Linked DNA regions of Xanthobacter dioxanivorans. The protein of the gene in region 2 interacts with the protein of the main gene of each other region in a pairwise test. Links are inferred from orthologs where the notes say so. Each region holds a gene or a part of one and is shown on either strand. Other genes may lie near its edges.

Region 1 (4,201 bases), 870 kb from region 2 along the record:
GAACGTCATGAAGACGTTCGAGGCGACCAGCATGACGATGGGCAGGATCTGCGGTGGCAGGAGAGACGTCAGGGAGGGCATGGGGCAGCTTCAGGACGATTAACCGGCCTGCATGATGGACCATCAGGGTCGTTGCGACCATGCGGGCCGTCCCTGTTGCTTCTCCCATGCACGCGTTTCCCCGGCGGCGTCCGTGCGGCGATCGCCACTCATGGATGCAAATTTATCACACACAATCAAAGAGGGAGATGAGCCCCCGTCTCGCGTTGACCGTGCGCGCGAATCTGTCACAACTAAAAGTTGAAATCATTGATTGGGGGCAATCATGAATAAATATCCTTTGATGGCGGCTCTTGGACTCGGCTTCGGCCTCGCCGGGTGCGCCGGCGGCGTTCCCTTCGGTGCCCGCGCCGTCTCCCCTCCGGAAACCGGAATTCGGGCCGCCTATCTCTACACGTCCTACGATCGGGCGGGATCGAACGGTCAGGGACCGGTGTCGATCGCGCTCTTGTGCGACATGCCGGCGAGCCTCTTGAAGGGCATTTCGTATCAGGATGAAAGCACCGTCGCCGACATCGACCTGCTCTCGACGTTTTCGGTCAGCGGCGGCGTATCGGGCCTCAAATTGTCGGTGGTGTCGGCGGAATTGCAGGGCTCCCTTTCGGACTATTACGAACTCAAATTGACCCGGGTCGTGAAGCGCTATGTATCTCAGGAACAGGCCAACGCCGTCTTCAGCCAGCTCGTGTCCCGGCGGGGCTGCGCCGCAGCCTATATGAGCGAACGCTCCGCCCGCGCGGTCTACCAGATCCGCGCGGTTTACCTGGGAGACGTGCATTTCGGGGTGAAGCGGGACGCGGGCTTCTCCGCCGACCTTGCGATCAAGCTGAAAGCCCTGGAGCCGAAGATCAAGGCTCAGCTCAAGCGCGCCTACAACCTCTCGTTTGACGGCAAGCAGATGGTCGGCGCCGTGGAAACGATCCCGCGGTAGGTGCACGGCGTTGCGAGCCGGGGTGGCGCGGCCCATATTCCCCCCATGGCCAAAGCATCCCGTCCCGGCAAGCTCGGAGAGCGCTCCCAGCGTCACTTCGAGCCGGCGCCCCAGCAGGCGCTTGATCCCGCGCTCGCCCAGTCCCTCGGGCTCGAGCCGGGAGCGCTCTCGCTCGATTTCGAATCGGCGGGAGCATCCGCCACCGTGCAGGCGCTCTCGCGGCTGATCGAGGAGGGACGGCCCGAGGTCAACGGCCAGACCTGGATGCCCCATCGCCCGCCCCGCCCGGAAAAGTCCGAGGGCGGCGTCCACTTCACCATGAAGAGCGACTTCGAGCCCGCCGGCGACCAGCCCCAGGCCATCGCCGAGCTGTGCGCGCAGGCTGAGGCCGGCGAGCGCGACCAGGTGCTGCTCGGCGTCACCGGCTCGGGCAAGACCTTCACCATGGCCAAGGTGATCGAGCAGCTCCAGCGCCCGGCCATCGTGCTCGCCCCCAACAAGACGCTGGCGGCGCAGCTCTACGGCGAGTTCAAGAGCTTTTTCCCCGACAATGCGGTGGAATATTTCGTCTCCTACTACGACTACTACCAGCCGGAAGCCTACGTTCCGCGCACCGATACCTATATCGAGAAGGAATCTTCCATCAACGAGCAGATCGACCGCATGCGCCATGCGGCCACCCGCTCGCTGCTGGAGCGCGACGACGTGATCATCGTCGCCTCGGTGTCGTGCATCTACGGCATCGGCTCGGTCGAGACCTATTCGGCCATGACCTTCGACATCAAGGTGGGCGAGCGCATCGACCAGCGCGCCCTCCTCGCCGACCTCGTGGCCCTGCAATACAAGCGCATTCAGTCCGATTTCGCCCGCGGCACCTTCCGGGTGCGCGGCGACAGCGTGGAGATCTTCCCCGCCCACTACGAGGACCGCGCCTGGCGCGTCTCCCTGTTCGGCGACGAGGTGGAGAGCATCGCCGAGTTCGATCCACTCACCGGGCACAAGAGCGGCGACATGAAGAGCGTGCGCGTCTACGCCGCCTCCCACTATGTCACCCCGCGCCCGACGCTGATCCAGGCCATTTCCGGCATCAAGGCCGAGCTGAAAATGCGCCTCGACGAGCTCTACAAGATGGGCCGCCTGCTGGAAGCCCAGCGGCTGGAGCAGCGCACCCGCTACGACCTGGAGATGATGGAGGCGACGGGCAGCTGCGCCGGCATCGAGAACTATTCCCGCTGGCTCACCGGCAGGAAGCCCGGCGAGCCGCCGCCCACCCTGTTCGAGTACGTGCCGGACAACGCCCTCGTCTTCATCGACGAGAGCCACGTCACCATCCCGCAGATCGGCGCCATGTATCGCGGCGACTTCCGCCGCAAGGCGACGCTGGCCGAATACGGCTTCCGCCTGCCCAGCTGCATGGACAACCGGCCGCTGCGCTTCGAGGAATGGGAGGCCATGCGGCCGCAGACCGTGCACGTCTCCGCCACCCCCGGCACCTGGGAGATGGAGAAGACCGGTGGCGTGTTCGTGGAGCAGGTCATCCGTCCCACCGGCCTCATCGACCCGCCGGTGGAGGTGCGCCCGGCGCGTACCCAGGTGGACGACCTCCTCGGCGAGGTCCGCGCCGTGGCGGCCAAGGGCTACCGCACGCTGGTCACGGTGCTCACCAAGCGCATGGCCGAGGACCTCACCGAATACCTGCACGAGAACGGCATCCGCGTGCGCTACATGCATTCGGACATCGACACCATCGAGCGCATCGAGATCATCCGCGACCTGCGCCTCGGGGCGTTCGACGTGCTCATCGGCATCAACCTGCTGCGCGAGGGCCTCGACATCCCCGAATGCGGGCTGGTGGCCATCCTCGACGCGGACAAGGAAGGCTTCCTGCGCTCCGAGACCTCGCTGGTGCAGACCATCGGCCGCGCCGCCCGCAACGTGGACGGGCGGGTGATCCTCTATGCCGACCGCGTCACCGGCTCCATGGAGCGGGCCATGGCGGAGACCTCCCGCCGGCGCGAGAAGCAGGTGGCCTACAATACCGAGCACGGCATCACGCCGGAGAGCGTGAAGAAGGCCATCGGCGACATCCTCAACTCGGTCTACGAGCGCGACCACGTGCAGGTGGATGCGGGCCTTGCCGAGGACGGCGCGGCCTTCGGGCACAATCTCAAGGCGGTCATGGCGGACCTGGAGAAGCGCATGCGCGCCGCCGCCGCCGACCTCGACTTCGAGACCGCCGCGCGCCTGCGCGACGAGATCCGCCGGCTGGAGGCCACCGAGCTTGCGGTGGCGGACGATCCCCTCGCCCGGCAGGAAGCGGTGGACGACAAGACCGGGGGCTACAGGGGCGCCCGCAAATACGGCAAGGCAGCCAACCTGCCGCCGAAGGAAGGCGCCGCCGCCCTGTTGCCGCGCGGCCGCGGCGGGGCCAAGGGCAAGTCCCGCGGCTCCGAGCCGGAGGGCATGGGCGAGGCGCAGGCGCCCTATGCGCCGCCCGAGACACGCGCCCACAAGCCCTCCCTCGACGACATGGGCCCCGGCTCCGACCGCGTCGTCCCGCTCGCGGAGGACAGCTTCCGCCCGGGTCCCCGGCCGGATCCCGGAACCAAGGGCTACCGGAAAGGCGGCCGCCGCTCGAAGTGAGGCAGCGGCGTGCGGCGCCTTGTTTCATCGAGGCGGTGAAATCAGCAGCGACCGATCAAAGAGGGCGGCGAGGCGGTGACACCGCTTCGCCGCCGGCGGCCCTTTCCATCCGGCCCACCACCAGTTCGTCGATCTCCAGGCGGACGATGCGTGCCCGTCCGATGCGCAGGCGGCCGATGGCGAGCGCGCCGATCGCCAGGGCGCCGACCGTCAGCGCCCCAACCACCAATGCGCCGACAGCCACCGCTCCGACGGCACCGGCACCGGCCGAGCCGGCGCCGAGCGCTCCCTTGCGCAGGACGACGTGGCGACGCCGTTGCGCCAGCCCGCCTCTTGCGGCCGGCGCGCCTTCGGCCGCGGTTCCGGAAGCATGGGCGCGAGGCTGCGGCTGTCCTGTCATGGCGACGGTCCTCATCTCGGTTGGCAAGGCGTGCCTGGGCGCTCGCGTCCTCCTGCCCATCCTCTCCGCCTGCGGCCGGGCGGGAAAACGCGTGGTGAAGCTTAGCCCCGCGCGCACCGGGCGGAACAGCGGAATCGCGGTTGCCGGGCACGCCGCCGGCGCGGTCC
Region 2 (4,447 bases):
CTGTTGCGGCCTGCACCCTATCGCCCCCGCGACACCGCGCGAGCGGAAAAGCGCACTTTTCCACCTGAGACTGCCGGCCGGGGCCCCCGGCCCTACCCTGCCCCCGTCGCGGGTGACCCGCCATGTTCCTGTTGTGTTCTTATCCGTTCGCGATTTCGGGCGCAAGCGGCATGTGCGGCCATGCCGCCGATGCTCGTGGACTGCTGCGCCGGATTTTTGACTCGCGGCCCCCGTTGGTTCCTGATATGTTCTCTACCGCATTGCACACGGACGACTACATTTGGGCCATGATGATGAGCGAATTTGATCCGCCGGGAGTGGAGGCGAAGCTCGACGACACGCCCGGATGGGACATGATTGCTCGGCCCCGCTTGCAGTCCTCGCCGCCACGTTTGCCCCCGTCGCCGGTTCGCTCAGCCCTGCTGAAGGCGGCCTTCCTTCTGCCCTGACCCTTTTCGCGCCTGACGGCGCAAGCGGAGATCCATGTCCGATCGCGCTCTCCCTTCGCGGGCGGCTTCCGCCCCAGAACCTGCCCGCCGCGACGCCCGCACGCTCTCGGTGCGCGGCGCGCGCGAGCACAATCTGAAGAACGTGGATCTCGAGATCCCGCGCGACAGCCTCGTGGTGTTCACCGGGCTGTCGGGCTCGGGCAAGAGCTCGCTCGCCTTCGACACCATCTACGCGGAGGGCCAGCGGCGCTACGTGGAAAGCCTGTCGGCCTATGCCCGCCAGTTCCTGGAGATGATGCAGAAGCCGGACGTGGACCAGATCGACGGCCTGTCTCCCGCCATCTCCATCGAGCAGAAGACCACCTCGAAGAACCCCCGCTCCACGGTGGGCACGGTCACCGAGATCTACGACTACATGCGCCTGCTCTGGGCGCGCACGGGCGTGCCCTATTCGCCCGCCACCGGCCTGCCCATCGAGAGCCAGACCGTCTCCCAGATGGTGGACCGGACGCTGGCCCTGCCCGAGGGCACGCGGCTCTACATCCTCGCGCCGGTGGTGCGCGGGCGGAAGGGCGAGTACCGCAAGGAGCTCGCCGAATGGATGAAGAAGGGCTTCCAGCGGGTGAAGGTGGACGGCGCCTTCCACGAGATCGCCGAGGCCCCGGCTCTGGACAAGAAGTTCAAGCACGACATCGACGTGGTGGTGGACCGCATCGTGGTGCGCGCCGACCTTGCCGCCCGCCTCGCCGACAGCTTCGAGACCGCCCTGGGGCTTGCCGACGGCATCGCCGTGGCCGAGTTCGCCGACGAGAAGGACGAGGCCGGCGCCCCCCGGCGCATCCTGTTCTCGGAGAAGTTCGCCTGCCCGGTCTCCGGCTTCACCATCTCCGAGATCGAGCCGCGCCTGTTCTCCTTCAACAATCCGTTCGGCGCCTGCCCGGCCTGCGACGGCCTGGGCGTGGAGCAGACCATCGATCCGGACCTGGTGGTGCCGGACAAGGCCCGCTCGCTGAAGCAGGGCGCCATCGCCCCGTGGGCGAAGTCCACCTCGCCCTATTACGGCCAGACGCTGGATGCCCTGGCCAGGCATTACAAGTTCAAGCTCAACGTACCCTTCGCCGATCTGCCGGAGAAAGCCAGGGACGTGCTGCTCTTCGGCTCGGGCGACGAGAAGGTCACCTTCGCCTACGACGACGGCATGCGCGCCTACGAGACATCAAAGACGTTCGAGGGCGTGGTGCGCAACCTCGACCGACGCTGGAAGGAGACGGACAGCGACTGGGCGCGGGAGGAGATCTCGAAATATTTCTCCACGGTGCCATGCAAGGTCTGCTCGGGCTATCGCCTGAAGCCGGAGGCGCGCGCGGTGAAGATCGCCGGCAAGCATATCGGCGAGGTGGGCGAGCTCTCGGTAAAGGCGGCCGCCGGCTGGTTCGAGACGCTGCCGGGCGCGCTCACCGAAAAGCAGAACGAGATCGCCGGGCGGATCCTCAAGGAGATCCGCGAGCGCCTCCAGTTCCTGCTCGACGTGGGTCTCGAGTATCTCACCCTGGCCCGGGCCTCCGGCACCCTGTCCGGCGGCGAGAGCCAGCGCATCCGCCTCGCCTCGCAGATCGGCTCGGGGCTCACCGGCGTGCTCTACGTGCTGGACGAGCCGTCCATCGGCCTGCACCAGCGCGACAATGCCCGTCTGCTGGAGACGCTGAAGCATCTGCGCGACCTCGGCAACACGGTGATCGTGGTGGAACACGACGAGGACGCCATTCTCGCCGCCGATTATGTGGTGGACGTGGGCCCCGGCGCCGGCATCCATGGCGGGTGCATCGTGGCCCAGGGCACGCCGGCCGAGATCCTCGCCGATCCCAATTCGCTCACCGGCCGCTATCTCACCGGGGCGCTCTCGGTGGGCGTGCCGGCGCGGCGCAAGCCCAATCCCAAGCGCACGCTGAAGCTCTCCGGCGCGCGCGGCAACAACCTGAAGAACGTCACCGCCGAGATCCCGCTCGGCCTGTTCACCTGCATCACCGGCGTGTCGGGCGGCGGCAAGTCCACGCTGCTCATCGACACCCTCTACAAGGCGGTGGCGCGGCGCCTCAACGGCGCCTCCGAGGCGCCGGCCCCGTTCGACAAGCTGGAGGGGCTGGAGCACCTCGACAAGGTCATCGACATCGACCAGTCGCCCATCGGCCGCACGCCACGCTCCAATCCCGCCACCTATACCGGGGCCTTCACCCCCATCCGCGAATGGTTCGCCGGCCTGCCGGAGGCCAAGGCGCGCGGCTACGGCGCCGGTCGCTTCTCGTTCAACGTGAAGGGCGGGCGCTGCGAGGCCTGCCAGGGCGACGGCGTCATCAAGATCGAGATGCACTTCCTGCCGGACGTCTACGTCACCTGCGACGTGTGCAAGGGCAAGCGCTACAATCGCGAGACGCTGGAGGTCACCTTTAAGAACAAGTCCATCGCCGACGTGCTGGACATGACGGTGGAAGAGGGCGCGCAGTTCTTCAAGGCGGTGCCGTCCGTGCGCGAGAAGCTGGAGACGCTGCACCGCGTGGGCCTCGACTACATCAAGGTGGGCCAGCAGGCGACCACGCTCTCCGGCGGCGAGGCGCAGCGGGTGAAGCTCTCCAAGGAGCTGTCGAAGCGCGCCACGGGGCGCACCCTCTATATCCTCGACGAGCCCACCACGGGCCTGCACTTCCACGACGTGAAGAAGCTGCTCGAAGTGCTGCATGAACTGGTGGAGCAGGGCAATTCGGTGGTGGTGATCGAGCACAATCTCGAAGTCATCAAGACCGCCGACTGGATCCTGGACCTCGGCCCCGAGGGCGGGGATGGGGGCGGCGAGATCGTGGTGGCCGGCACGCCGGAGACCGTGGCGCAGCATCCGCGCTCCCACACCGGCCACTTCCTCGCCGAGGTGCTGGCGCGCCGCCCCATGGCGGGGCCACGCGATCGGGCCACGGGTGCCGCGCAGGTGCGTGGAGCCGCGCGGAGCCGGACGCCACCGGACGTTGCGGAAGAACCGGCGAGCCTGCTTGCGGAAACGCCCGCCGAGAGCGCCAGGCCGGTCCGCGGACGGCGGCGACGCCAGGCCGCTGAATAGGGGCGACCCTCACGCCAGGCTGCCGAACAGGCGGCACCACCACGCCAGGCGGAAGGCGGACGGTTCGGGCGGACGGGCTCGCCAGCCCTGATGGACGCCGCCGGATAGAGGCGGCGGGCATCCTCTGACGGGCATCGTCATCCGGGCATCGCCTCTCGCGTGACCGGGGCGCAGCCGGGCGCGTGCCGCGCAAGGATGCGGACGCGGCAAGCACGCGGCTCCCGGGCAGTGGGGCGACAGAGCGTGTGGCGACAGGATCGAGAGGCAGGCCAGCCTGCGGAGAGCGAGGCGATGGCGTGTGGGTCAGCGGCGGATGCGCCGCAGCATCCGTCCGATTCCGTAGGTCCATGCGAGCTGCAGCCGGCCGTCCAGGCCGAGCGGGAAGCGTTCTTCCCGAGGCACGAACCAGGCATTGTGCCCGGTGCGGCGCACCAGCCGGTAGCCGCCACGCCTCAGCAGGCTCGTTGTCTCCCCGAAGCGCGTCAGGTCGTCCACCAGGATGAGCTTCGGTCGATAGCGGGACAGGTCCAGCCCGCGCAGCACGTCCGGCTCGGCCCCTTCGACGTCCACCGACAGGTAATCCAGCCGTTCGATGCCGGCGTCTTCCAGCACGCAATCCAGCGTGGACGCAGGCACGTCGATCACCAGCTCATCCGTCACCTTCCGGGGATCGAAGCGCACGGTGCTGTTGCCGCGGCGCTCCAGCAGCGCGATGTGCCCCGCCGCCGCTTGCTGCGGCGCCACGCAGGCACATTGCCGCACCTGCGCCCGGCGGCTTCTGCGCAGATTGTCCGCAAGGTCCGGCAGCGGCTCGATCAGCAGCCCATCCCAGCCACCCAACTCCAGGTGGTAGGTCTGGCTCTGGTAAACCGGATCGTAAGCGCCCACTTCG

Evidence for each region. Proteins that work in one complex are often made in the same cells at the same time.
Region 1: the proteins of uvrA (region 2) and uvrB interact in binary tests that used the Escherichia coli proteins (3 or more experiments, as listed by UniProt). The link is inferred for Xanthobacter dioxanivorans from one-to-one orthologs.

Annotation. Positions count from the first base shown.
Region 1 is NZ_CP063362.1:3,168,668-3,172,868, reverse strand. Bases 730-3,835 are described here. They hold uvrB (excinuclease ABC subunit UvrB), read left to right. Parts: upstream 730-1,036; coding sequence 1,037-3,634; downstream 3,635-3,835. Other genes in these bases: EZH22_RS14785 (hypothetical protein), read right to left, coding at 3,690-3,835; EZH22_RS14795 (hypothetical protein), read left to right, coding at 730-991. Outside these bases: EZH22_RS14800 (DMT family protein), read right to left, coding at 1-81; more of EZH22_RS14795, read left to right, coding at 314-729; more of EZH22_RS14785, read right to left, coding at 3,836-4,034. UniProt on the Escherichia coli protein: The UvrABC repair system catalyzes the recognition and processing of DNA lesions. A damage recognition complex composed of 2 UvrA and 2 UvrB subunits scans DNA for abnormalities.
Region 2 is NZ_CP063362.1:4,037,016-4,041,462, reverse strand. What follows is about bases 161-3,755. They hold uvrA (excinuclease ABC subunit UvrA), read left to right. Parts: upstream 161-483; coding sequence 484-3,555; downstream 3,556-3,755. Other genes in these bases: EZH22_RS18830 (hypothetical protein), read left to right, coding at 161-449. In the rest of the region: more of EZH22_RS18830, read left to right, coding at 123-160; EZH22_RS18820 (FkbM family methyltransferase), read right to left, coding at 3,859-4,447. UniProt on the Escherichia coli protein: The UvrABC repair system catalyzes the recognition and processing of DNA lesions. UvrA is an ATPase and a DNA-binding protein. A damage recognition complex composed of 2 UvrA and 2 UvrB subunits scans DNA for abnormalities.